3 regions of the Streptomyces yongxingensis genome follow, and region 3 is predicted to be linked to each of the others. Evidence: riboswitches for the same ligand, from Rfam matches in the RefSeq annotation. Region 3 holds a riboswitch; each other region holds the start of a gene.
What was found. Region 3 has a riboswitch for cobalamin ahead of metE (5-methyltetrahydropteroyltriglutamate--homocysteine S-methyltransferase). Riboswitches for the same ligand answer to the same signal wherever they lie in the genome.
Positions count from the first base shown of each region.

Region 1 (7,231 bases), 4.9 Mb from region 3:
CTCGCGGTACGCGGCGTCGAACTCCTCGCCCCACAGGTCCACCAGGGCGGGCGCGTCGACCGGGGAGAACAGCGACCAGTCGGCATCCGCCTCGACCCGGCGCATGAACTCGTCCGGGATCCAGTGGGCGATGTTGAGGTTGTGGGTGCGGCGCGCGTCCTCGCCGGTGTTGTCCCGCAGCTCCAGGAACTCCTCGAGGTCCGCGTGCCAGGTCTCCAGGTAGACACAGGCCGCGCCCTTGCGCCGGCCGCCCTGGTTGACGGCGGCCACCGAGGCGTCGAGCGTGCGCAGGAACGGCACGATGCCGCCTGAGTGCCCGTTGGTGCCCCGGATCAGCGAACCGCGCGCCCGGATGCGGGAGTAGGACAGACCGATGCCGCCCGCGTGCTTCGACAGCCGCGCCACCTGGTGGTAGCGGTTGTAGATCGAGTCCAGCTCGTCCAGCGGCGAGTCCAGCAGATAGCAGGACGACATCTGCGGATGCCGGGTGCCGGAGTTGAACAGCGTGGGGGAGCTGGGCAGATACGACAGCGTGCTGGTCAGCCGGTAGAGCTCGGCCACGTCGTCCAGCGCCCGCTCCGAGAGGTTCTCGGCGAGCCCGCAGGCCACGCGCAGCAGGAAGTGCTGCGGGGTCTCGATCACCTGACGGGTGATCGGGTGGCGCAGCAGATAGCGGCTGTAGAGGGTGCGCAGCCCGAAGTAGCCGAAGCGGTTGTCGGCGCCGTCGGCCAGGGCCCGCTCCACCAGTGCGTCCAGCCGCTCGGCGTGGGTGGCGGCGAACTCGGCGGTGGAGTCGGCGAGCAGGCCCTCGCGATGGCCCACCCGGACGGAGGTCGAGAAGGAGACCGCGCCCTGCCCGGCCGCCTCCTCCGTGATGGTCAGCGCCAGCAGCCGCGCCGCGAGCCGCGAGTACTCCGGCTCCTCGGCGATCAGCCCGGCCGCCGCCTCGGTCGCGAGCCCGCGCAACTCCGCCTCGTCCGAGCCGGGATGACGGCCGCGCAGGGCGGCGGCCGCCACCTTGCCGGGGTCGGTGGCGGGCAGGTCGGCGGTGAGTCCGGTAAGAGTCCGTAGCAGGGCGGTCCCGGGCGCGTCGTCCGCTGCCTGAGAAGCCGCCTGCGCTGAAACCGGATCGGCGGGCGCGATGGTCACTGAGGTGCTCTCCCTCGGTCGGCTGGACCGCGAGGGTGGTGCGATGGGCGCGTACGGGCATGCCGATGCCGCACTCCTCGTACGCCAGGCACACCACGCAGCGTCCATCGGCCCAACCCTCGAGGCCGGGGGACGTGTTCACAGGGCCGTCGGCAGGTGCTCGGACTCACGGGCACGCCGGATTGAGCGCACACGTACACCGTTGCGGGACAGTTCCGGATTCCCACCGGATTCCCCTGCGGCGACAGCGAGGACGAGCATACATCTTGTGTCAGCCGACGCACGCACCCCCATATCTTGTGTCGGGAGGTGCGGAGTTTCGTATGAATGTGCTAATGCGTTCCGGGGTGGCCCATGACCTGGGGCGTGCGGCCCGCCATGCGGCGAGCCTGCCGGTCAGCCGCCGCCGCGGCTCAGGCGGTCCCGCACCCGCCGGGCATCCTCGGCGCGGTGCTGTGCCAGGTACTGGGCGAGCGCCTCCTGCCAGCAACGGCGGGCCTCATCGAGTTCGCCGAGCTCGGCGTGGACCTGACCCAGCCGGTCCAGGGTCTCGGCCTCGCCGTAGGCGTGGCCCATGTCCCGCAGCAGGCGCAGAGCCTCCGTGAAGCGGGTCACGGCCAGGGCGTACTGCCCGCTCTGGTGGGCCAGCCGGCCGAGGGTGCCGAGGGCGTCCGCCTCACCGTCGCGCTCCTGGTGGCGGCGGAACAGGGCGAGCGAGGTCTCCCCGTGGGTGCGTGCCTTCTCGTACGCCCCCAGCCGGGCGGAGTACAGGCAGACCTGGTTGTGCGCTTGGGCTTCCCAGACCGGCGTGTCCAGGGTCTGAAAGAGGGTGAGGGCGTGACCGGCGTGGTCCAGCGCCTCCTGATCGTATCCGCGGCGTTCCCAGGCGTAGGCCAGCACCAGGTGGGTGTGGGCCGTTTGAGTGACGTCCCCGGAGAGCTTGGTCATGGACAGTGCCTGGTCAAGGTGGTCCAGCGCCTCCTCGTGGAGGTCGGAGCGGATGCAGGCTATGCCGAGGTTGCGGTGGGCGAGCGTCTTCGCCGCCGGGTCGCCGAGCCGTCGGGTGGCCTCCAGCCCCTCCCGCCAGGCGGCGAGCTGAGCGTGCAGATGGCCGTTGCGGCGGTGGAAGGTGTCCAGCACCCAGGCGATCCGCCACACCACCTCGTCCCAGCCCGAGTCGGCGGCGAGCCGCTGGGCCGCCAGCAGCCCGGCGTGTTGGTCCTCCAGCCAGGCCAGTGCCTCAGCCTGGTCGGCCATGGCCAGCGGGTCGGCGGACGGCTCCGGGAAGTCGATCCGCATGCGGTGCGGGTGCAGCAGCCGTTCGGCGCCGCGGGCGGTGTGGAGGTAGAAGTCGACCAGCCGTCGCAGCGCCGTGGAGCGCTCCTCCCGCCCGCCGGTCCGGTGGGCCTGCTCCACCGCGTAAAGGCGCAGCAGATCGTGCATGCGGTACCGGCCGGGACGGTCCTCGCGCAGCAGGTGCGCGCGGATCAGCTCCTGCAGCACCGCGCGTACGCGTGGGGCGGGCAGGGCGGTGAGGCGGACGATGGCCGGCTGGCCGATGTCGGGCCCGGGTGCCAGCCCGAGCAGGCCGAACACCTCGGCCGCCGCGGGGGACAGGGCCAGGTACGAGGAGGTGAAGGCGGCCCGCAGACCGCCGTCCAGGCCGTCGGCCTCCAGGGTGTCCAGTCGGCCGGCCGCCTCGCGGAGGTCCTCGGCCAGCGATGAGAGCGGAGCGTGGGGGCGGACGGTACCGTGCGCGGACACCAGGCCGAGCGCCAGCGGCAACCCGGCGCAATGGCTGATCAGTTCGGACACGGCAGCCGGCTCGGCCGCCGTGCGGTGATGACCGAGGCGGCTGGTGAGCAGGTGCCGGGATTCGTGTTCGTCCAGCACATCCAGGGTCAGGTGGTCCGCCCCGTGCTGCATGGTCACCCCGACGAGCTGATTGCGGCTGGTCACCAGCACACCGCAGTCGGGGCTGCCGGGTATCAGGGGCAGCACCTGGGCGGCGCTGTGCGCGTTGTCCAGCACGATCAGCATTCGGCGGCCCGCGGTGAGGCTGCGGTACAGGCCCATCTGGGACTGTTGGCCGGCCGGAATCGATCCCGGCTCGACGCCCAGGGCGCCGAGGAAGCTCTGCAGCACCGCCTCGTGGGGCAGGGGTTCCTTCGAGGGGTCGAAGCCGAGCAGGTCGACGTAGAGCTGGCCGTCCGGGAAGTCGGCCAGATGGTCGTGTGCCCAGCGCAACACCAGCCATGTCTTCCCGATGCCGCCGGGACCACCGACCGTGGCGATCACCACCCGGTCGCCCCGCTCCGCCCACCCCCGGTCCAGACGGTCGAGTTCCCGCGCCCGCCCGGTGAACAGCGGGGGCGGGGCCGGAAGCTGGCGCGGCACCGGTAACGTCGCCGCCCCCGGCTGATCCGGAACGGACAGCTCGGGAGCGGTGGTGAGGATCTGCTGGTGCAATTCCCTCAGCCGCGGAGTGGGGTCGGTGCCGAGCTCCTCGGCGAGCTGCTCCCGGACGCGCTCGTAGTGCTTGAGCGCGTCGGCCGGGCGTCCGCAGCGGTAGAGGGCGAGCAGGTACTGGACGGCCAGGCGCTCGTCCAGCGGATGGTCGGCGATCAGCTTCGCGAGCTCGGGGAGGATCGCCTCGTGTCGGCCGATACGCAGCTCCGCCTCGTACAGCTCGGCCAGCAGGGCCAGCCGCTCCTGCTGAAGCCCGGCCCTGTTCCGCGCGGCCCAGTCGCCGCCGAGGCTGCCCAGGGCCTCGCCGCTCCAGAGCTCGGCGGCCCGGCGGTAGAGCTGCCCGGCGCCCTGGTGGTCGTGTTCTTCCGCGGCTTTCCTGCCCTTCCGGCCGAGCGCACGCATCAGGTGGACGTCCACCCGTTCGGGGTCCACCGCCAGGACGTAACCGCCCGACCGGCGGAGCAGCGGAGAGGAGCCGGTACCCGGGGTGTCGTCGTGCTCCAGCAGTTTGCGCAGCCGGGCGACATAGCTGTGCAGGCTGGCCCGGGCGGCGCGGGGCGGGGCGTCGTCCCAGACCCGTTCGATCAGGGCGTCCACGCTGACCAGTTGACCGGCCCGGAGCGCGAGGATCGCCAGTGTGCAGCCCTGCTTCGCCGGCCCCGCGGAGACGTACCCCCCGTCAGCGGTCCGCACCGTGATCTCGCCGAGTAAGCGGATCAGCGGTCGGGCCGAGTGCGCGCTCTCGATGCGGCTCATCCGGCAACGGTCTCACATTCAAGGTTCGTTCAAGGTTTCGCCACGAGCGTTCCGGCACGGTGACGGCTGCTGTCCGGTGGCCGTCGCAACGGGGGATACGGATGCTGGTGACCGAGTTGAACACGGAAACCCTGCCCGCGAAGGAGCGGTTCGCCGCCTGGGTGGAGCTGGCCAACCAGTCCTTGACACCCGCCTTTGTGCGCAGTGACGACGAAGGGGACTTCCGCGCCTCGATGCGTGTCCTGGCCCTGGGCGACGTCCTGGTGGCCGCGCTGGATCACCCCCCGGTGCGGGTCCACAGAACCGCCGGGCAGATCCGCGCCTTCGACCCCGAGGCATATGTGCTCACCCTTCTCCTCGAAGGCAGCGCCGTCGTGCGCCAGCAAGGCCGGGAAGCCACCTTACGGGCCGGTCAGTGCGCCCTGCTCAGCACCTCTCACCCCGGTGAAAGGCAGTGCGGGCACAGCCTGGGCACCATCTCCCTCGTCCTTCAGTGTCCTCGCGCACGCCTGCCCCAGTCGGCCAGGCACATCGACCGCCTCACCGCCGTCACCATCGATGTGCGCCACGGCTTGGGCGCGGTCCTCACCAACTGGCTGACCAGCCTGACCGTCCGTGCCCGTGAACTGGCACCCGCGGACGCCCTCACCCTGGCTCAGGCCACCCTCGACCTGCTCACCGCTCTCCTGACGACGCTCCTGCACGCCGGTGCGGACCTCAGTCCGGAAGCCCGCCGCCGTGCCTTGCGCGCGCGTATCGGCAACCACGCCGAAAGGCATCTCGGAGATCCCGGCCTCACGCCGCAGGCCATCGCCGACGCACACCACATCTCCCTCAGGCACCTGCACCAACTGCTCGCCGCCGAGGAGACCACGCCCGCGGCCTGGATCCGCCACCGCCGTCTCGAACGCTGCCGTCAGGACCTCGCCAACCCCCATCTGCGCCATCTGACCGTCGCGGCGATCGGCCGCCGCTGGGGATTCGCCAGCAACGCGCATTTCAGCCGGGCCTTTCGCAGTGTGTACGGCACCACGCCGAGCGATCACCGGCACACGGCGCTGACGGGGAACGGCGTATAGGGGCGCTATGCGGCAGACTCGCCCAGCTCCACGGTGAAGGCCCAGAGGGTGATGTCCGTGTCGGGCAGGGGCGCCCAGTCGCGCTCCGGGGCACGGGTGAAGCCCAGCCGCTCGTACAGGCGGTGGGCGGCGGTCATCGACTGCTGGCTGCTGATCACTATCCGCCGCAGGCCCAGTGCGCGGGCCCGGTCCAGGCAGGCTCGCACCAGCGCCTCGGCGGCGCCGCGGCGGCGCGACTCGGGGCGGACGGCCAGCATCCGGAACTCGCCCTCGCCGGGGCGGGCCAGCTCCGCGTACGCCCCGCCGTGCACGGCGAACGCCACGGCGCCCAGGACCTCGTCGCTCGCCGCGTCCGCCGCGACCAGCAGCTCGGCCTCGGCGGCCCGGCGGCGGGCGTCGCGCAGGGTGGCGAGATAATGATCACTGTCCCCGAAGTCCAGCAGCCCGTCGCCCAGGTACACCCGCGCGGTGAGCTCCCCGATTGCGTTCAGTTCCTCGTCCCGCGCGCGCCTGATCGTGATGTCCATGCCCGCAGTCTGCCGCAGGCCACTGACAGCCGGGTAGCCGTGCGCCGGGGGTGGGTTCTCGGCGTCACTGGGTGACGGCGGTGATCACTCCGGTGTACCCCGCGCGCCTGTTGGCGGCGTCGGCTTCCTGGTGGGTGACGTAGCGCCGGACCGTACCGTCCGGCAGCGTCAACTCATAGACGACAACGGGCTGAGGCGGCCATTGAGGTGCTGTTCCGCCGCAGTTGCAGGCCATGGTTTTCCCTGCCTTTCGCTCGGGTCTTGTTTCGGGTGGGGGTCAGTCCAGCCATCGCGAGGCGACACCGGCCAGGTAGGAGAGCGTCAGGGCGGTGGCCGGGAGGTGGAACCACGCGGTGGTGTGCAGCAAGGAGGCGTAGACGGCGATGGCGGCGGCCACCCATGTGCTGGTGCACCAGCCGCAGTTGACCAGGTAGGTGGGGCGGGAGTCGTCGCCGAAGCGGTCGGCGACCCAGGTCCTGAACCCCGCCGCCAGGGTGTCCTTGGTGATGAAGCGGGTGATCCGGCAGGTGGTGCCGAGGGCGAGAAGGAAGGCGGCGAGGGTCATCGGATCGTTTCCTCCCCGGGTGGTCATGCGGGGGTCGGCACGGCTGATGTCACCGATGGGTCGGCACTGCCGATGTCACTCATTAGAGGCATGACGGGCGACGGCAAGCCATACCTCTCGGCAGGCATTCGCCCGAATAGCCGAGCGCTTGTCATACAAGCTCGGTGCCATGCGCATCCTGATGCGCCAAACGAGTGATGGCCGTCTGAGGGCCTTGAGTGACGCGGAGGGGCGTGGGTAACTGGAAACGTGGCCGCCGAGGCTGCCCCATACCTCGTCGGCCACTCCAGGAGCCGGGCGTCCGCCCCGTGGCTCCGCCCTCATCCGCGCACCGCTCCCGCGCCCCGACCGGCCGCCCGTGGCTCATCCGTTCCTCCGGTGGCGGCCTGTCTCGACCGCGCGGTGATGACGAGGCGTTGACCGGTGGTGTGTCCACGTCCGTCGGCACGCCGTCGGCGCACATCACCCGAACCCTTCCCCGGAGGACCGACCATGACTTCGACCGCTCTCGCGACCGCCGCCACCCAAGCCGCCACCCACGCCGCCGCCACCGCGGGCTACTGGCCGCCGGTGGGACCGCCGACGCTGCTCGCCGTGGTGCCCGACTCGGGCCCCGCCGCCGGTGGCAACTACGTCCGGCTGTTCGGGCAGAACCTGCGCGGCGTCACCAGCGTGTCCTTCGGCGG
Region 1 covers NZ_CM145717.1:4,233,448-4,240,678, reverse strand. Annotated here, with positions in the region: gene ACZ6TD_RS17755 (ribonucleoside-diphosphate reductase subunit alpha) at 1-1,149, opposite strand, end outside; cobalamin riboswitch at 1,284-1,410, opposite strand; gene ACZ6TD_RS17750 (AfsR/SARP family transcriptional regulator) at 1,546-4,374, opposite strand; gene ACZ6TD_RS17745 (AraC-like ligand-binding domain-containing protein) at 4,482-5,453, shown strand; gene ACZ6TD_RS17740 (GNAT family N-acetyltransferase) at 5,459-5,980, opposite strand; gene ACZ6TD_RS17735 (DUF7196 family protein) at 6,045-6,215, opposite strand; gene ACZ6TD_RS17730 (hypothetical protein) at 6,258-6,545, opposite strand; gene ACZ6TD_RS17725 (IPT/TIG domain-containing protein) at 7,038-7,231, shown strand, end outside.
Region 1: another riboswitch for cobalamin. It lies ahead of ACZ6TD_RS17755 (ribonucleoside-diphosphate reductase subunit alpha); the one in region 3 lies ahead of metE (5-methyltetrahydropteroyltriglutamate--homocysteine S-methyltransferase).

Region 2 (7,231 bases), 940 kb from region 3:
CGGCCGCCCGGACGGTGGCCGACAGATGCAGCGCGGAGAGCGTCCCCCGCGGGCGGCGCGCTCCGGTGGTGCGGCCGTGCGCGCTGCGGGCGCGCGAGCGACGCCCTGCGGCGCCCTCGCCCAGGCCGGGGACGTCGAGCCGCCGGGTCCGGAACGGTTCGGCGGCGCCCACGGCCGCCCGCTCACCGCCGGCCCCGCCCGCACCGCCGTCCGCTTCGCCCGCCCCGCCGTCGTGATCGGCCGGGGCGGAGTCGGGCTCGCGATCGGCCGCCTCGTGCTCACCCGCGCGCTGGTCGGGGACGGACGGCCCGGGTTCGGCGGGCGGCGCCTGCTGCTCCCGTGTCCCGTCGCCCGCGCCCTCCTGCGGTCCGCCTTCGGGGCCGCCCGGGTCGTCCGGTCCGGAGCCGCCCGGCCCGTCCTCGGGGCCCGGGTCCGGGTCCGGCTCCGGGTCGTCCTCCTCGAACCGCCGCAGGATCTCGTCCAGTTTGTCCTCGTCGAGCCCCGGTGCGTCGAACGGCGCCCGCCGCCGGCGGTGGGGGAGCGACAGCAGCGCCGCCCCCCGTACGTCCTCGGTCCTGACGTCGGTGCGCCCCGCCCAGGCGGCCAGCGCGGTCGCGGTACGGGCCGTCACGATGTCCGCGCGCATCCCGTCCACCTCGAACCCGGCGCACACCGCCGCGATCTGCCGCAGCGCGCGGTCGCCGAGAGCCACCCGCGGCAGCAGGGCGCGGGCCGTCGCGATGCGCTCCCGCAGGGCCTCCTCGTCCGCCGCCCAGCGCGCCGCGAACCCCTCGGGGTCCTCGTCGTACGCCAGCCGCCGCCGCACCACCTCGACCCGCTCCTCGGTGTCGCGGGACGCCGCGACCTCCACCGTGAGACCGAAGCGGTCCAGCAACTGCGGCCGCAGCTCGCCCTCTTCGGGGTTCATGGTGCCCACCAGGAGGAAGCGCGCCGCGTGCCGTACGGACACCCCCTCGCGCTCCACATAGGAGGCGCCCATGGCGGCCGCGTCGAGCAGCAGGTCGATCAGGTGGTCGTGGAGCAGATTGACCTCGTCGACGTAGAGCACCCCGCGGTGGGCGTCCGCGAGGAGCCCGGGCTCGAACGCCTTCACGCCGTCCGACAGCGCCCGCTCGATGTCGAGCGCGCCCACCAGCCGGTCCTCGGAGGCGCCCACAGGGAGTTCGACCATCCGCGCGGGGCGCGCCTCGCCCGTGCCCGGCTCATGGGGCCCGTCCGGGCAGGACGGGTCGGGCGCGGCCGGATCGCAGGAGAACCGGCACCCGGCCACCACGTCCACCTCGGGCAGCAGCGAGGCGATCGCTCTTACGGCGGTGCTCTTGGCCGTGCCCTTCTCGCCGCGCACCAGGACACCGCCCACGGCGGGCGAGACGGCGTTGAGGAGCAGGGCGAGCCGCAGGCCGTCCATGCCGACGATCGCGCTGAAGGGGTAGGTGGTGGTCACGCGGCGATACCTCCTGGGGTGCGTGGGCGGAGCGGTCCGGTGTGGGGGCGGGGGTTCGTCACGTCATCGCCCCTGGCACCCCCGGGGGGACGAACGGCAGCCCCTCCGGGACGCCCTCCTCGATGAGCCGCAGCAGCGCGTCCGTGTCGGCGTGCTCCTCGATCAGGTCGCCGAGGCGGTCGAGCTGCTCCTCGCGCAGCTCGCCGAAGCGGGTGTCCGGCGCCGGTACGAACGCCCGGCCCGCCGCGGTGGCCACCCGCCGCAGAAACGCCCGCCGGAAGCCGTCGCTCTCCAGCGAGCCGTGCCAGTGCGTGCCCCACACCGAGCCCACCCGGCAGCCGTCCAGGAAGGGCTCCTCGGCCCCGTCCAGCAGCTCGGCGACCCCGTGGTGGATCTCGTAGCCCTCCACCCGCTCGCCGAGCGCCTCGCCCACCGGCCGGGCCAGGGTCTTCTCGGCCGCGAACCGCACCCGCACCGGCAGCAGCCCGAGCCCGGCGACCGTCCCGGCCTTCGACTCGACCTCGTCCTCGATGCGCTCCCCGAGCGCCTGGAAGCCGCCGCAGACGCCCAGCACCGGACGGCCCTCGGCGGCCCGCCGGGCGATCGCGTCGGCCAGCCCGCGCTCACGCAGCCACTCCAGCGCCCTTATGGTGCCCCGGGTGCCCGGCAGCACCACCAGATCGGCGTCGGCCAGCTCCTCGGGCCGGTCCACGAACCGCACGATCACGCCCGGCTCGGCCGCCAGCGCGTCCACGTCCGTGAAGTTGGACATCAGCGGCACGGCGGCCACCGCGATCCGCAGGACGTCCGCGCCGTAAGGAGGCGCCACGACGCTCTCCCGCACCGCGCCGCGCAGCGACACCCGCAGCCCGTCCTCCTCGTCGATCCCCAGTCCGTGGGCGAACGGGAGCACCCCCACGGTCGGGCGCCCGGTGAGGTCGCGCAGCATCTCCAGACCGGGCTCCAGAAGGCTCACATCGCCGCGGAACTTGTTCACCAGATAGGCGGCCACATGCCGTTGGTCCGCCGCGGACAGCAGCGCGGTCGTGCCGAAGAAGGACGCGAAGACGCCACCGCGGTCGATGTCCCCGACCACCACGACCGGAAGCCCGGCGGCGCGCGCCAGCCCCATGTTGACGATGTCGGTGCGGCGCAGATTGATCTCGGCCGGACTGCCCGCGCCCTCGCAGATCACCGCGTCATGGGTGCGCCGCAGCTCCTCCAGGCACTCCGTGACCGTCCCCAGCAGGGCCTCACGCCCCGCGGAGAGCTGCTCGCCGGGCGAGGGGGCTCCGGGCCCGCCGAAGTACCCGCGCGCGCTCAGCTCGCCCACGGGCTTGCCCAGCAGCACCACTTGGCTGCTGCGGTCGCTGCCCGGCTTCAGCAGGACCGGGTTCATCAGCGCGCTCGGCTCGACGCGCGCGGCGGCCGCCTGCATGGCCTGCGCCCGCCCGATCTCCGCCCCCTCCCGGGTGACGAAGGAGTTGAGCGACATGTTCTGCGCCTTGAAGGGCGCCACGCTGACGCCCTTACGGGCGAGCCACCGGCAGATCCCGGCCGTCACCACGCTCTTGCCCGCGTCGGAGGTCGTGCCCGCGACGAGCAGCCCCCCGCCGCGTGCCCCGGAACCGTCCGTGCCGCCCTTACCGTGTATCCCGCTCATCGACCGCCCCTTCCCAAGGCCCGGGGCCGCCCCGTCAACGCACTCAGGACCGGCCGGGCCGCTATGGACACCCCGAGCGCCAGGACGCCGACGCGCCGCGACAGCCGTATCGCCCGCTCGATGTCCGCCGACTCCACCGGCCGCCCGCCGGAGTTGAGCACCGGCCGGTGCTCGACCCGGCCGCCGTACGCGAGGGTGCCGCCCAGCCGGACGCCGAGCGCGCCCGCGAAGGACGCCTCCACCGGGCCCGCGTTGGGGCTCGGATGGCGTCGGCCGTCGCGCCGCCAGGCGCGCCACGCACCGCGCGGATCGGGGCCCGCGAGCGTCGCCAGGGCCGCCGTAAGGCGCGCACCGGGCCAGCCGGCCACATCGTCCAGCCGGGCCGCCGCCCAGCCGAACCGCCGGTGGCGCGGAGACTTGTGGCCCACCATGGCGTCCAGGGTGTTGACGGCGCGGAACCCTATGAGCCCCGGCACGCCGCCCACGGCGCCCCACACCAGCGCGCCCACGACCGCGTCGGAGGTGTTCTCGGCGACCGATTCGACGACCGCGCGGGCGATCTGCGGCCCGTCCAGCCCCTGCGGATCGCGGCCGCACAGATGCGGCAGCCGCTCCCGGGCGACCTCGAGGTCCCCGGCGGCCAGCGCCCCGCCGACGGCCCGTGCCTCACGGCCCAGGCTCGTGCCGCCCAGCACGGCCCAGGTGGCGGCGGCGGTCAGCGCGACCTCCGCGCCACGGCGGCCGCCGCGGCCCCGTACGGCGCGGGTCAGCAGCGCGGCACCGGCGGCCGCGCCGCCCGCGCACAACGCGGTGTGCAGGGCCCCGTAGCCCCGGTGGTCGCGCCACAGCCGGCGCTCGGCGGCCGCGGCGGCGCGCCCGAACGCGGCCACCGGATGGCCGCGGCGCGGATCACCCGTGGCGAGGTCGCCGAGGAAGCCGAGGGCCACGCCGCACGCGAACGAGGCGTGATCGGCACGCATCCGTCAGGCCGCCGTCACGCCTCGGCGCGGCGATACCCGGACAGAAGGGCCGGAGGGTCCGGAAGAGCCGGAGCGGACAGGGAGGGCTGGCGGCGTGGCGATGCCGGGCATGGCGGTATGTCCTCACTCAGGGTCCTCGCCCTGGTTCGACGTGACCGGCGGTGAGAGTCTCCTGGCTCCCGGATCCGCGGCCTTCCCGGTCTTCCAGCCCGCGTACGCGACGAACCGTACGGACGAGCCGTGACCCCATACAGGCGATGGGAAGGTGCTCCCCGGTGACAGTGGCGGGACCGCGCCGGATTCTCACCGGCTTCCTCTCCTGCCGCCGTTTGGCTCGGGAAGTCCACCATGGGCCGCGAATGGCCGTCAACTCGCATATGACCCATGACGCCCGAGTGTGCCGAGCCCCACAGACAACCGCCCCTCACAGGACGGCCACCGGACGGTCGGCGCTGGTCAGCGCCACCATCCGGCGGCCGGTGGGTGGTTCGAGGAAGCGGCGTCCTCAGGCGACGATCAGATAGATGCCGTACGCCACGACCGCCGCGCACACCGCGAAGCAGGCGTACGCGCCGGTGCGCGCGAGCGCGGAAGTGCCCACCGCGCCCCCGGGCACGGTGGCGGCCGTGCCGCCCTGCTCCGGTGCCGCCTTACGGGAGGTGCCGACGATGCCCAGGGTGAAGACGCCCACCATGCCGACCGTCACCGCGAGGCTGACGCCGAAGACCTGGCCGAGTGCCGCCCAGTCGATGCTCATGTTTCCTGGCTCCTTAACGGGTGCTGCTGCTCGCGGCGGCGGGGGTGGGGATCTGCTCGGGCGTGTTCTCCGAGGTGCCGTCCTCGGGGGCGGCGCTCGCCGTACCGGCGGGCGGCGGGGCCACGGACCGCAGGGCGGCCGTGACGGCGCCCACCGGCTCCTGGCTGCCGACCTCGTTGACGTTGGTGTGGTCCACGGGCTTGCGGCGCGACAGCATCCAGATCGCCCCGCAGGCCAGGACGGCGAGCACGGCCACCGCCGTGATTCCCGCGTTCCCCTGGTCGGCCAGGAGCGCGGCGGCGCCCGCCACCAGACCCGCGGCCGGGAGGGTCAGCACCCAGGCGACCACCATGCGGCCCGCGGTCGACCAGCGCACCACGGCGCCCTTACGGCCGACACCCGCGCCCATGACGGCGCCGGAGCAGACCTGGGTGGTGGACAGCGCGAAGCCGATGTGGGAGGAGGCGAGGATGACGGTCGCGGCGCCGGTCTGGGCGGCGAAGCCCTGCGGCGGCTGGATGTCGGTGATGCCCTTGCCCATGGTGCGGATGATGCGCCAGCCGCCCAGGTAGGTGCCGAGCGCGATGGCCAGGCCCGCCGAGACGATGACCCACAGCGGCGGGTCGGAGTCGGGCGCCACCACGTTCCCGGTGACCAGCGCCAGGGTGATCACGCCCATCGTCTTCTGGGCGTCGTTGGTGCCGTGGGCCAGGGAGACCAGGGCGGCCGAGGCGATCTGCCCCGCGCGGTAGCCCTTCGCGGTGTCCTCGGGGGAGCGGTCGCGGCCGAGCCGGTAGGTGAGCCGGGTGGCGGCCAGCGTGGCGATCCCGGCCACGATCGGCGCGGCGACGGCGGGGATCAGGACCTTCATGACGATCGCGTCGCCGTTGACCCCGTCCAGGCCGACGGAGACCACGGTGGCGCCGATCAGACCGCCGAACAGGGCGTGTGACGAACTGGAGGGGAGTCCGGCGAGCCACGTCACCAGATTCCACAGGATCGCGCCGACGAGTCCCGCGAAGATCACTTCTGGCTGGATACCGGATCCCTCGTCGATGATCCCGCCGGAGATGGTCTTGGCCACCTCCACGGACAGGAACGCGCCGACGAGATTGAGGACGGCCGACATCGCCACCGCCACCCTGGGCCCGAGTGCTCCCGTGGAGATGGTGGTGGCCATGGCGTTAGCCGTGTCGTGAAAGCCGTTCGTGAAGTCGAACACCAAGGCCGTGACGATCACGATCCCGATGAGAAGCGTGATGTGTTCCATACACCCGGTCAATCAGTTCGAAGGTCGTTAGTGGCACGGTGAACGTAAGGAAACAGGGTGAACGGGAGATGAACTGAGCAGGGCATCGGGGTGACATGGTTGCGGGATCACCAAGGCCCTGTGAATTCCAGCCTACGTTCCCATGTCGTACGGGAGTTGAGGCGCTATCGAGAGCCGCCGGAGCGGGCCCCGGGACCGGCCACGCGGCCGCCCGCCGTTCCCCCACGTTCACCCGCCCGCGATCGGGTGCCCACGAAGCGCGGCCGTAGTCGCCCGCCGTGCCCGTTCCGGTCCCGCCGCCGCGCGGCCGGCGGCCGCCTGGAAGGATCGGGCCTCGGAGGTGAGGGCAGGTGACCCAGTCGCGATCCACGCGGCAGCCGCAGCCGCGGCTGACCCATCCCCTGCGGCAGGCATGGACGCAGGTGGTGAGTACGGCCCGCAGGACCACCGCCGACGGCCTGGTCGTCGGCACGTCGGGCAATGTCTCGGCCCGGGTCGGCGACACCGTCCTGGTGACCCCGAGCGGCGTCCCCTACGACCGGCTCGGCCCCAGGGACGCCGTCGCCGTCGACCTGGACGGACAGCAGGTCCTCGGCACGCTGAAGCCCACCAGCGAGCTGCCCATGCACCTCGCGATCTACCGGGAGACCGACGCCGGGGCCGTGGTCCACACCCACGCCGTCCACGCCACGGCCGTCTCCACGCTCGTCGACGAGCTCCCCGCGATCCACTACATGACCGCCGCCCTCGGCGGCCCGGTCCGCGTCGCGCCCTACGCGCTCTACGGCACGGACGAACTGGCCGACGCCATGCTCGAGGCGCTGCGCGACCGCAGCGGCTGCCTGCTGCGCAACCACGGCACCGTCGTCCACGGAGCCACCCTGGACCAGGCGTACGACCGCACCGCCCAGCTCGAATGGATGTGCCAGGTCTGGCTCACCGCGGTCTCCGTCCCCGGCCGCACCCCGTCCCTGATCCCGCCGGACGAGATGCGGCGCGCCGCCGAGAAGCTGAGCGGCTACGGCCAGAAGGGCTGAGCCCGCCCGGCACGCCCCCGGACCCCGGCCGGGCGGTCACCCGGCCGGGTACGCCCGCT
Region 2 covers NZ_CM145717.1:8,238,725-8,245,955, forward strand. Annotated here, with positions in the region: gene ACZ6TD_RS35370 (putative cobaltochelatase) at 1-1,465, opposite strand, end outside; gene ACZ6TD_RS35375 (cobyric acid synthase) at 1,524-3,128, opposite strand; gene ACZ6TD_RS35380 (cobalamin biosynthesis protein) at 3,125-4,108, opposite strand; cobalamin riboswitch at 4,255-4,471, opposite strand; gene ACZ6TD_RS35385 (hypothetical protein) at 4,614-4,865, opposite strand; gene ACZ6TD_RS35390 (inorganic phosphate transporter) at 4,879-6,135, opposite strand; gene ACZ6TD_RS35395 (class II aldolase/adducin family protein) at 6,486-7,172, shown strand.
Region 2: another riboswitch for cobalamin. It lies ahead of ACZ6TD_RS35380 (cobalamin biosynthesis protein); the one in region 3 lies ahead of metE (5-methyltetrahydropteroyltriglutamate--homocysteine S-methyltransferase).

Region 3 (7,231 bases):
TCGCGTTCTCGTTCGGTCAGGGTGGACAGCTGTTTCCGCGCGGCTTCGCGGGACGAGTCGCGAGCGTGAGAGGACCGCGGACCGGTGGCTGCGGCGATCACCCGTGCCGTGGCCGCTGGAGACAGCACGGGGTTGCCGTCCGCGACGGTCCGTACCGCGTCGAGAATCTGCTGCGGTCGGGTGTCTTTGAGGACGAACCCGAGTGCTCCGGCGCGCAGTGCGCCGAGCACCAGATCGTCGGAGTCGAATGTGGTCAGCATGAGCACGCGCGGCGGCGCCGGTCGGGTGAGGAGTTCCCGGGTCGTGCTGAGACCGTCACGGCCGGGCATCCGCACGTCCATCAGGACGACGTCCGGCCGCTGCTCGTCCACCACGGTGATCGCGGCGTCCCCGTCGGCCGCCTCCGCGACGACGGTCAGGTCCGGCTCGCCGTCGATGACGAGCCGCAGCGCCATCCGCACCAGCTGTTCGTCGTCGACGATGACGACACGCACCCGCTCCCGCTCGGTATCCACTCATACTCTCTTTTCGTGGGTGGGGTTCGGCCAGGGTAGTCGCGCGGTGAGGAGGTATCCGTTGCCGGGTGTGGGGTGATGGTCGAGTTCTCCGCCGGCGAGGGTGATTCGTTCGGTGAGGCCGAGCAGGCCGAATCCCGATGCCGGTGGTTGTGCGGTTGCCGCGGTGGCTGGGGAGTTGTGGACGCTGACGGTGAGTTTGCCGCCCGCTGTTCCATCGAGGGTGATGTGTACGTGTGCGCCTGGGGCGTGTTTGGCGGCGTTGGTCAGTCCTTCCTGGACGATCCGGTAGCAGGTTCGTCCGACGACGTCGGACGGTATTCCCGTAAGGGTGGTGGTGAGCGTGACGTCCAGTCCGGACGCGCGGGCGTCGTCCACCAGTTCGGGGATTCGGTCGAGGGAGGGTTGTGGTGGGTCCGGGCGGCCCGGGTCGGCTCGGAGCACACCGAGGACATCCCGTAGTTCTTCCAAGGCTCGGTGGGAGCCGTCGGCGATGCCGCGGACCAGCACGCGGTTCTCCTCGGCCGTGAGGTCGCCGCGGTGGTCCAGCACTCCGGCCTGCATGGCGACCAGGGAGATCCGGTGCGCGAGTACGTCGTGCATCTCGCGGGCGATCCGGTTGCGTTCCAGGGCCCGCGCCTGCGCCGCTCGTGCGGTCTGTTCCCGTTCCGCGCTCTCCGCCCGGTCCCGCAAGGACCGCACTTCGACACGGCGCGCGCCGATGGCCATGCCCGCGGCCACCGCGATGCCCGCGATCAGTACCGGGAACGAGAGCCGGAACCACAACGAGCCGGGCGGGCTCTGGACCGGGTAGAACGCGTCGGCGAACTGTGACGCGGTCACGAAGGCCAGCCCGACGACCCCGCTCTCCACCGGACGGCGACGAGTGGAGATCGAGCCCATCGCCAGAAGTGCGGCGCCGGTGGCGAGTGACGACGCGGCCGAGGCGATCGCGACCGTCATGGCGACGGCGAGCGGGAACCGCCGCCGCCACAGAAGCGCCGTCAGGCAGCCGGAAGCCACCAGCGGATCACCGATGACGAACCACGAGCCCGTTTCGGCCGCCTGCCCCCGCAGCAGCACACCGGTGGAGAGCCAGAGCGGGATGCCCACCGCCGCGGCCGCCGCCAGCCGCCAGGTCTGCTGCCACCACCCGAGCCGTGCCGCGACGTCCGTGTTCACCTGGTCATTATCGCGACACCGTGCGGCCGGTGAGTCGGACCGAGGGCTGATACGCCCTGGACCAGAGTCGAAGCACCGCCTCGCCTTGGGTCGGAGGCGGTGCGAGCCGCCGGGCTGATGTGCCGGCCGCGCCGCACGGGCAGGCTCGCGCCCCTGTGTGCCCCCGTGTGCCCCTGTGCGCCCCTTCAGGAGGACATCAGATGCGCAGAACCCTGCCCCTCGCCTGCGCGGCGGAGCTCCCGGGCACTGTTCGCTCGTCGGCTGACGAACGATGATGGCCGGCAGACGGTCTACGGCGTCGACGTCAGGCATTGGCAGAACCAGTCGTGGGCAACACCGTGATCGGGCTCGGTACGGCGGCGGCCAGCACGGAGCGGGCGCTGCGGCTGCGCTACAGCCGGCTGCTCGACGGCGGCGGACGACCTGACGGGACCGTCTTCGCCCATTGGGAGGACGTTGGGCCGCGATCCGCCCGACAAAGGGGCACCATGCATGCGAAGCCGGTCATTTCTGGCCGCTCATCCCCAGCAAGGAGTTCCCATGCGTATGCGGACCGCCCTGTCCACGCTCGCTCTCACCGCCGCGTCCCTCGCCGTCGGCGCGGCGGGTGCCGTCGCGGAGGACGGCCCCGATGTCACCACCGTCAACAACGCCGGCAGCACGACCTTCCCCGGTGTGTGCGCCAGCAACCAGTTCTCCTTCGTCACCGTCCCGGTCAATCTGGTGGGCGCGTCGGACTCCAGTTCGTGCTGAGCCCGTGAGGAGCGGAACCCCCGGCCGACGTGGCCGGGGGTTTTCCTGTGTCCTGAGTGGGCCATGCCACACCATGCCCGTCCCACCTCACCATCCCGAATACCGGACGGGACGCCGCACACCGCCGCACGGCCCCGTAGGCTGGCTGGTGCAGCTGGTTCGCCCCGTCCGCCAGGCGGGACGCGTCGCAAGAGGGAACCCGGTGGGAATCCGGGACTGCCCCGCAGCGGTGAGCGGGAACGACCGCCGTCATACGCACTGGGCCCGGTGAGAGGGGCCTGGGAAGCGACGGCCAGTAGGTGTCCTCCGAGGAGGACGCGCCCGTGAGTCCGAAGACCTGCCATCTGCCCGCGTACGGACCACCCGTGCGCGGACATCCCGGTGACCTCGAGGGCGGGTCGGCGAATCTGTACCAGGCGGACGATCGCGCGCCAGCCGCGCGAGGTCGTGGCGTCCGGTCCGTCACCCTTCGCGCTCTCCTCCCGTCGCCGGGACCTCAGGGATTCATCTCGCGAAGGAGATCTCCGTGACCACCAAGTCCGCGGCAGCACGGGCCACCGTGTACGGCTACCCCCGCCAGGGCCCGAACCGGGAACTGAAGAAGGCGATCGAGGGCTACTGGAAGGGCCGCGTCACCGCCGGCGCGCTGAGGGCCACCGCCGCCGAACTGCGCCGCGCCACCTGGCGGCAACTGGCCGGGGCGGGCATCGACGAAGTCCCCACCGGCGACTTCTCGTACTACGACCATGTGCTGGACACCACCGTCATGGTCGGCGCCGTCCCCGACCGCCACCGGGACGCCGTCGCCGCCGACCCGCTCGACGGGTACTTCGCGATGGCGCGGGGCACACAGGACGTGGCGCCGCTGGAGATGACCAAGTGGTTCGACACCAACTACCACTATCTGGTCCCGGAGCTGGGTCCGGACACGGTGTTCGCGGCCGACTCCGCCAAGCAGGTCGCCGAGCTCAAGGAGGCCCTCGCCCTCGGGCTGACCGCGCGGCCGGTCCTCGTCGGCCCCGTCACCTACCTCCTCCTCGCCAAGCCCGCGCCCGGCGCGCCCGCCGACTTCGAGCCGCTCACCCTCCTGGACCGGCTGCTTCCGGTGTACGCCGAGGTCCTGGCCGATCTGCGGGCGGCCGGTGCCGAGTGGGTGCAGCTCGACGAGCCCGCCCTGGTCCAGGACCGCACCCCGGCCGAAATTAACGCGGCCGGTCGCGCCCATCGCAACCTGGGCGCCCTCACCGACCGCCCGAAGCTGCTGCTCGCCTCGTACTTCGACCGCCTCGGCGAGGCGCTGCCGGTGCTGGCCAACGCCCCGGTCGAGGGGCTGGCGCTGGACTTCACGGAGGCCGCCGCGGCCAATCTGGACGCGCTGGCCGCCGTCGGCGGGCTGCCCCGCAAGCGGCTGGTCGCCGGTGTCGTCAACGGCCGCAACATCTGGGTCGACGACCTGGAGAAGTCCCTGGCCACGCTCGGCACCCTGCTGGGCCTGGCGGACCGGGTCGATGTGGCCGCCTCCTGCTCGCTGCTGCACGTCCCGCTCGACACGACGGCCGAGCGGGACATCGAACCGCAGATCCTGCGCTGGCTGGCCTTCGCCCGGCAGAAGACCGCGGAGATCGTCACCCTCGCCAAGGGCCTGGCCCGCGGCGCGGGCGCGATCACCGCCGAGCTGGCCGCGAACCGGGCCGACCTCGCCTCCCGCGCCGGCTCCCCCATCACCCGCGACCCGGCCGTCCGCGCCCGCGCCGCCGCGGTCACCGAGGCCGACGCCCGGCGTTCCCATCCGTACGCCGAGCGCACCGCGGCCCAGCGCGCCCACCTGCGCCTGCCGCTGCTGCCGACCACCACCATCGGCTCCTTCCCGCAGACCGGTGAACTCCGCGCCGCCCGCGCCGCCCTGCGCGGGGGCCGGATCGACACGGCCGGGTACGAGGAGCGCGTCAGGGCCGAGATCCAGGAGGTGATCTCCTTCCAGGAGAAGACCGGCCTGGATGTGCTGGTGCACGGCGAGGCCGAGCGCAACGACATGGTCCAGTACTTCGCCGAGCGGCTCACCGGCTATCTGGCCACGCAGCACGGCTGGGTCCAGTCCTACGGCACCCGTTACGTCCGCCCGCCGATCCTGGCCGGTGACGTCTCACGTCCCGAGCCGATGACGGTGCGCTGGACGACCTACGCCCAGTCCCTCACCGACCGCCCGGTCAAGGGCATGCTCACCGGACCGGTGACGATGCTCGCCTGGTCCTTCGTCCGCGACGACCAGCCCCGCGGCGACACCGCCCGGCAGGTGGCCCTCGCCCTGCGCGACGAGGTGAACGACCTGGAGGCGGCCGGGACCTCGGTCATCCAGGTGGACGAGCCCGCGCTGCGCGAGACCCTGCCCCTGCGCACCGCCGACCAGCCCGCCTATCTGGCCTGGGCGACCGAGGTCTTCCGGCTCACCACCGGTGGCGTACGCCCCGACACCCAGATCCACACCCATATGTGCTACGCCGAGTTCGGCGACATCGTGCAGGCGATCGACGACCTCGACGCCGATGTCATCAGCCTGGAGGCCGCCCGCTCCCATATGCGGGTGGCCCGCGAGCTCGCCGCCCACGGCTATCCGCGCGAGGCCGGGCCCGGGGTGTACGACATCCACTCCCCGCGGGTGCCCAGCGCGGAGGAGGCGGCCGAACTGCTGCGGACGGGCCTGAAGGCCATCCCCGCCGAGCGGCTGTGGGTCAACCCCGACTGCGGTCTGAAGACCCGCGGCTGGCCGGAGACCCGCGCCGCACTGGAGAACCTGGTCACCGCGGCCCGTACGGTCCGCGGTGAGCTGCCCGCGTCCTGACCCGGACGACCGGCCGGGGCCGGGGCGCCACGCGCTCCGGCCCCGGTGCCGGCGCTCCGGCCCCGGTGCCGATCCCACGCCGCCGCGACAGGACCGGTCACGGGCGAGGAGCGGCGGTGTGGGGGCCGGTGACGCGCAGCAGGTCCAGCTTGCCCGCGTCGCTGCTTCCGGTCGCCGCCGTGTAGGTGACCATGCGCAGATCCGCGCCGGGGACGATGAGCACATCGCAGTCGAGCAGGATGTCGCCGATCTCCGGGTGCCGGATCGTCTTGCGGTCGGAGGTGTGCTGGGCGGCGGTCGCCCGGGTGGCCCAGTGACGGGCGAAGACCTCGGACTCCGCCCGGAGCTCCCGCACCAGGCGGGCGAGCCGGGCGTCGGCGGGGTAGCGGGAGACGGCGTCCTTGAGGTCGGCCACGATCGAGGTTTCGAAGGTGTCGGGCCCCCTCTCGGGACGGACGCGGAGCACCGGGTCGCGGGCGGCACCGGTGCCGAACAGGGCGCGGGCCAGGTTGCGTTCGGCGGTCGGGAGGACGGTGGGGTCGCCGTGCAGGGCGCTCCACATGGCGTTCCACCACACCAGGGTCCAGTCGGCGGTGAATACCCCGATCGGGACGTCGCCCAGACGCGCCGCGAGCCGTTGGATGCCCGGGGGCACATGGGCGCTGACCGTCCCGTCCCGCGGCGGCAGCAGCCCGGCGCTCCGGTACAACTGGTCGCGTTCGGCGCGGGAGAGCTGGAGGGCGCGGGCGAGGGCGCCGACGACCTGGTCCGAGGGGTGCTTCGCGCGTCCCTGCTCCAGGCGCAGGATGTAGTCGACGGAGAGCCCGGCCAGCTCGGCGAGCTCCTCGCGGCGCAGCCCCGGGGCACGACGGCCCGCCGCCGGGGCGAAACCGGCGTCGGCCGGGGCGAGGCGGTCGCGCCAGGCCCGCAGGAGCACGGCGAAGTCGGAGCGGGAGGAAGCCATGGGTTCATTCTCGCCGCGCGGCGCCGGATGAGCCTGGGTACTGCCAGTCCTAGTGACGGGGACGGCACTGGCCGGCGGGGGCGGGGGCGGCGAACGTGGAGCCGCCGCGCCCGGGCCGGGCGCCATCGGCCGACCAGTGAAGGAGCCTTCCATGCCTGCTACGCAGCACACCATCGTGATGACGGGCGCGAGCCGCGGGATCGGGCGGGTCGCCGCGGAGCACATCGTGCGCCGGTCGCCCGACGCGCACCTCCTCGTCGTGGCCCGCGCGTCCTCCGGCGCCCAGCTCGCCGAAGAGCTCGCCACGGGCGGGCACACGGTCTCGTACGTCCCGGCGGACCTCGGCTCGCTCCAGAGCGTCCGCTCCGCCGCCACCGGGATCCGTGACCGGCTGGAGCGCGGTGATCTGCCACCGCTGCGCGGCTTCGTGGGCAACGCGGGGATGCAGTACACCAACGCGCTGACCGAGTCCCCCGACGGGTTCGAGGCCACCTTCGCCATCAACGTACTGGCCAACCACCTCTTCGTCCGGGTGCTCCAGGACCACTTCGCGGCGCCCGCCCGAATCGTGATCACCGTCAGCGACACCCACTTCGGGGACTTCAGGCACAACCTGGGCATGGTTCCCGGCCCCGTCTGGAACTCCCCCGACGTTCTCGCCCGTCCGGGCGCCTTCCCCAAGCCGGCCGGCCCGGCGGGCGGGCGCACCGCGTACTCGACCAGCAAGCTGGCCGCCGTCCACCTCGTGCACGAGTACGCGCGGAGGCTTCCGGCCGGGATCGATGTCGTCGCGTACAACCCCGGTTTCGTCCCCGGCACCGGTCTCGCCCGCAACGCCGGTCCGCTCTCCCGCTTCGCCATGCGGCGCGTCCTGCCGGTGATGGCCCTCACGCCGTTCGCCACCGGCCGGGGCGCCGCGGGCCGCTACCTCGCCGACGTCGTGCTCGGCACGACCCCGGCACCGACCGGCTCCTACGT
Region 3 covers NZ_CM145717.1:9,175,179-9,182,409, reverse strand. Annotated here, with positions in the region: gene ACZ6TD_RS39415 (response regulator) at 1-515, opposite strand, end outside; gene ACZ6TD_RS39410 (sensor histidine kinase) at 516-1,697, opposite strand; gene ACZ6TD_RS39405 (hypothetical protein) at 2,238-2,450, shown strand; cobalamin riboswitch at 2,589-2,809, shown strand; gene metE (5-methyltetrahydropteroyltriglutamate--homocysteine S-methyltransferase) at 2,977-5,289, shown strand; gene ACZ6TD_RS39395 (helix-turn-helix transcriptional regulator) at 5,387-6,253, opposite strand; gene ACZ6TD_RS39390 (SDR family NAD(P)-dependent oxidoreductase) at 6,405-7,231, shown strand, end outside.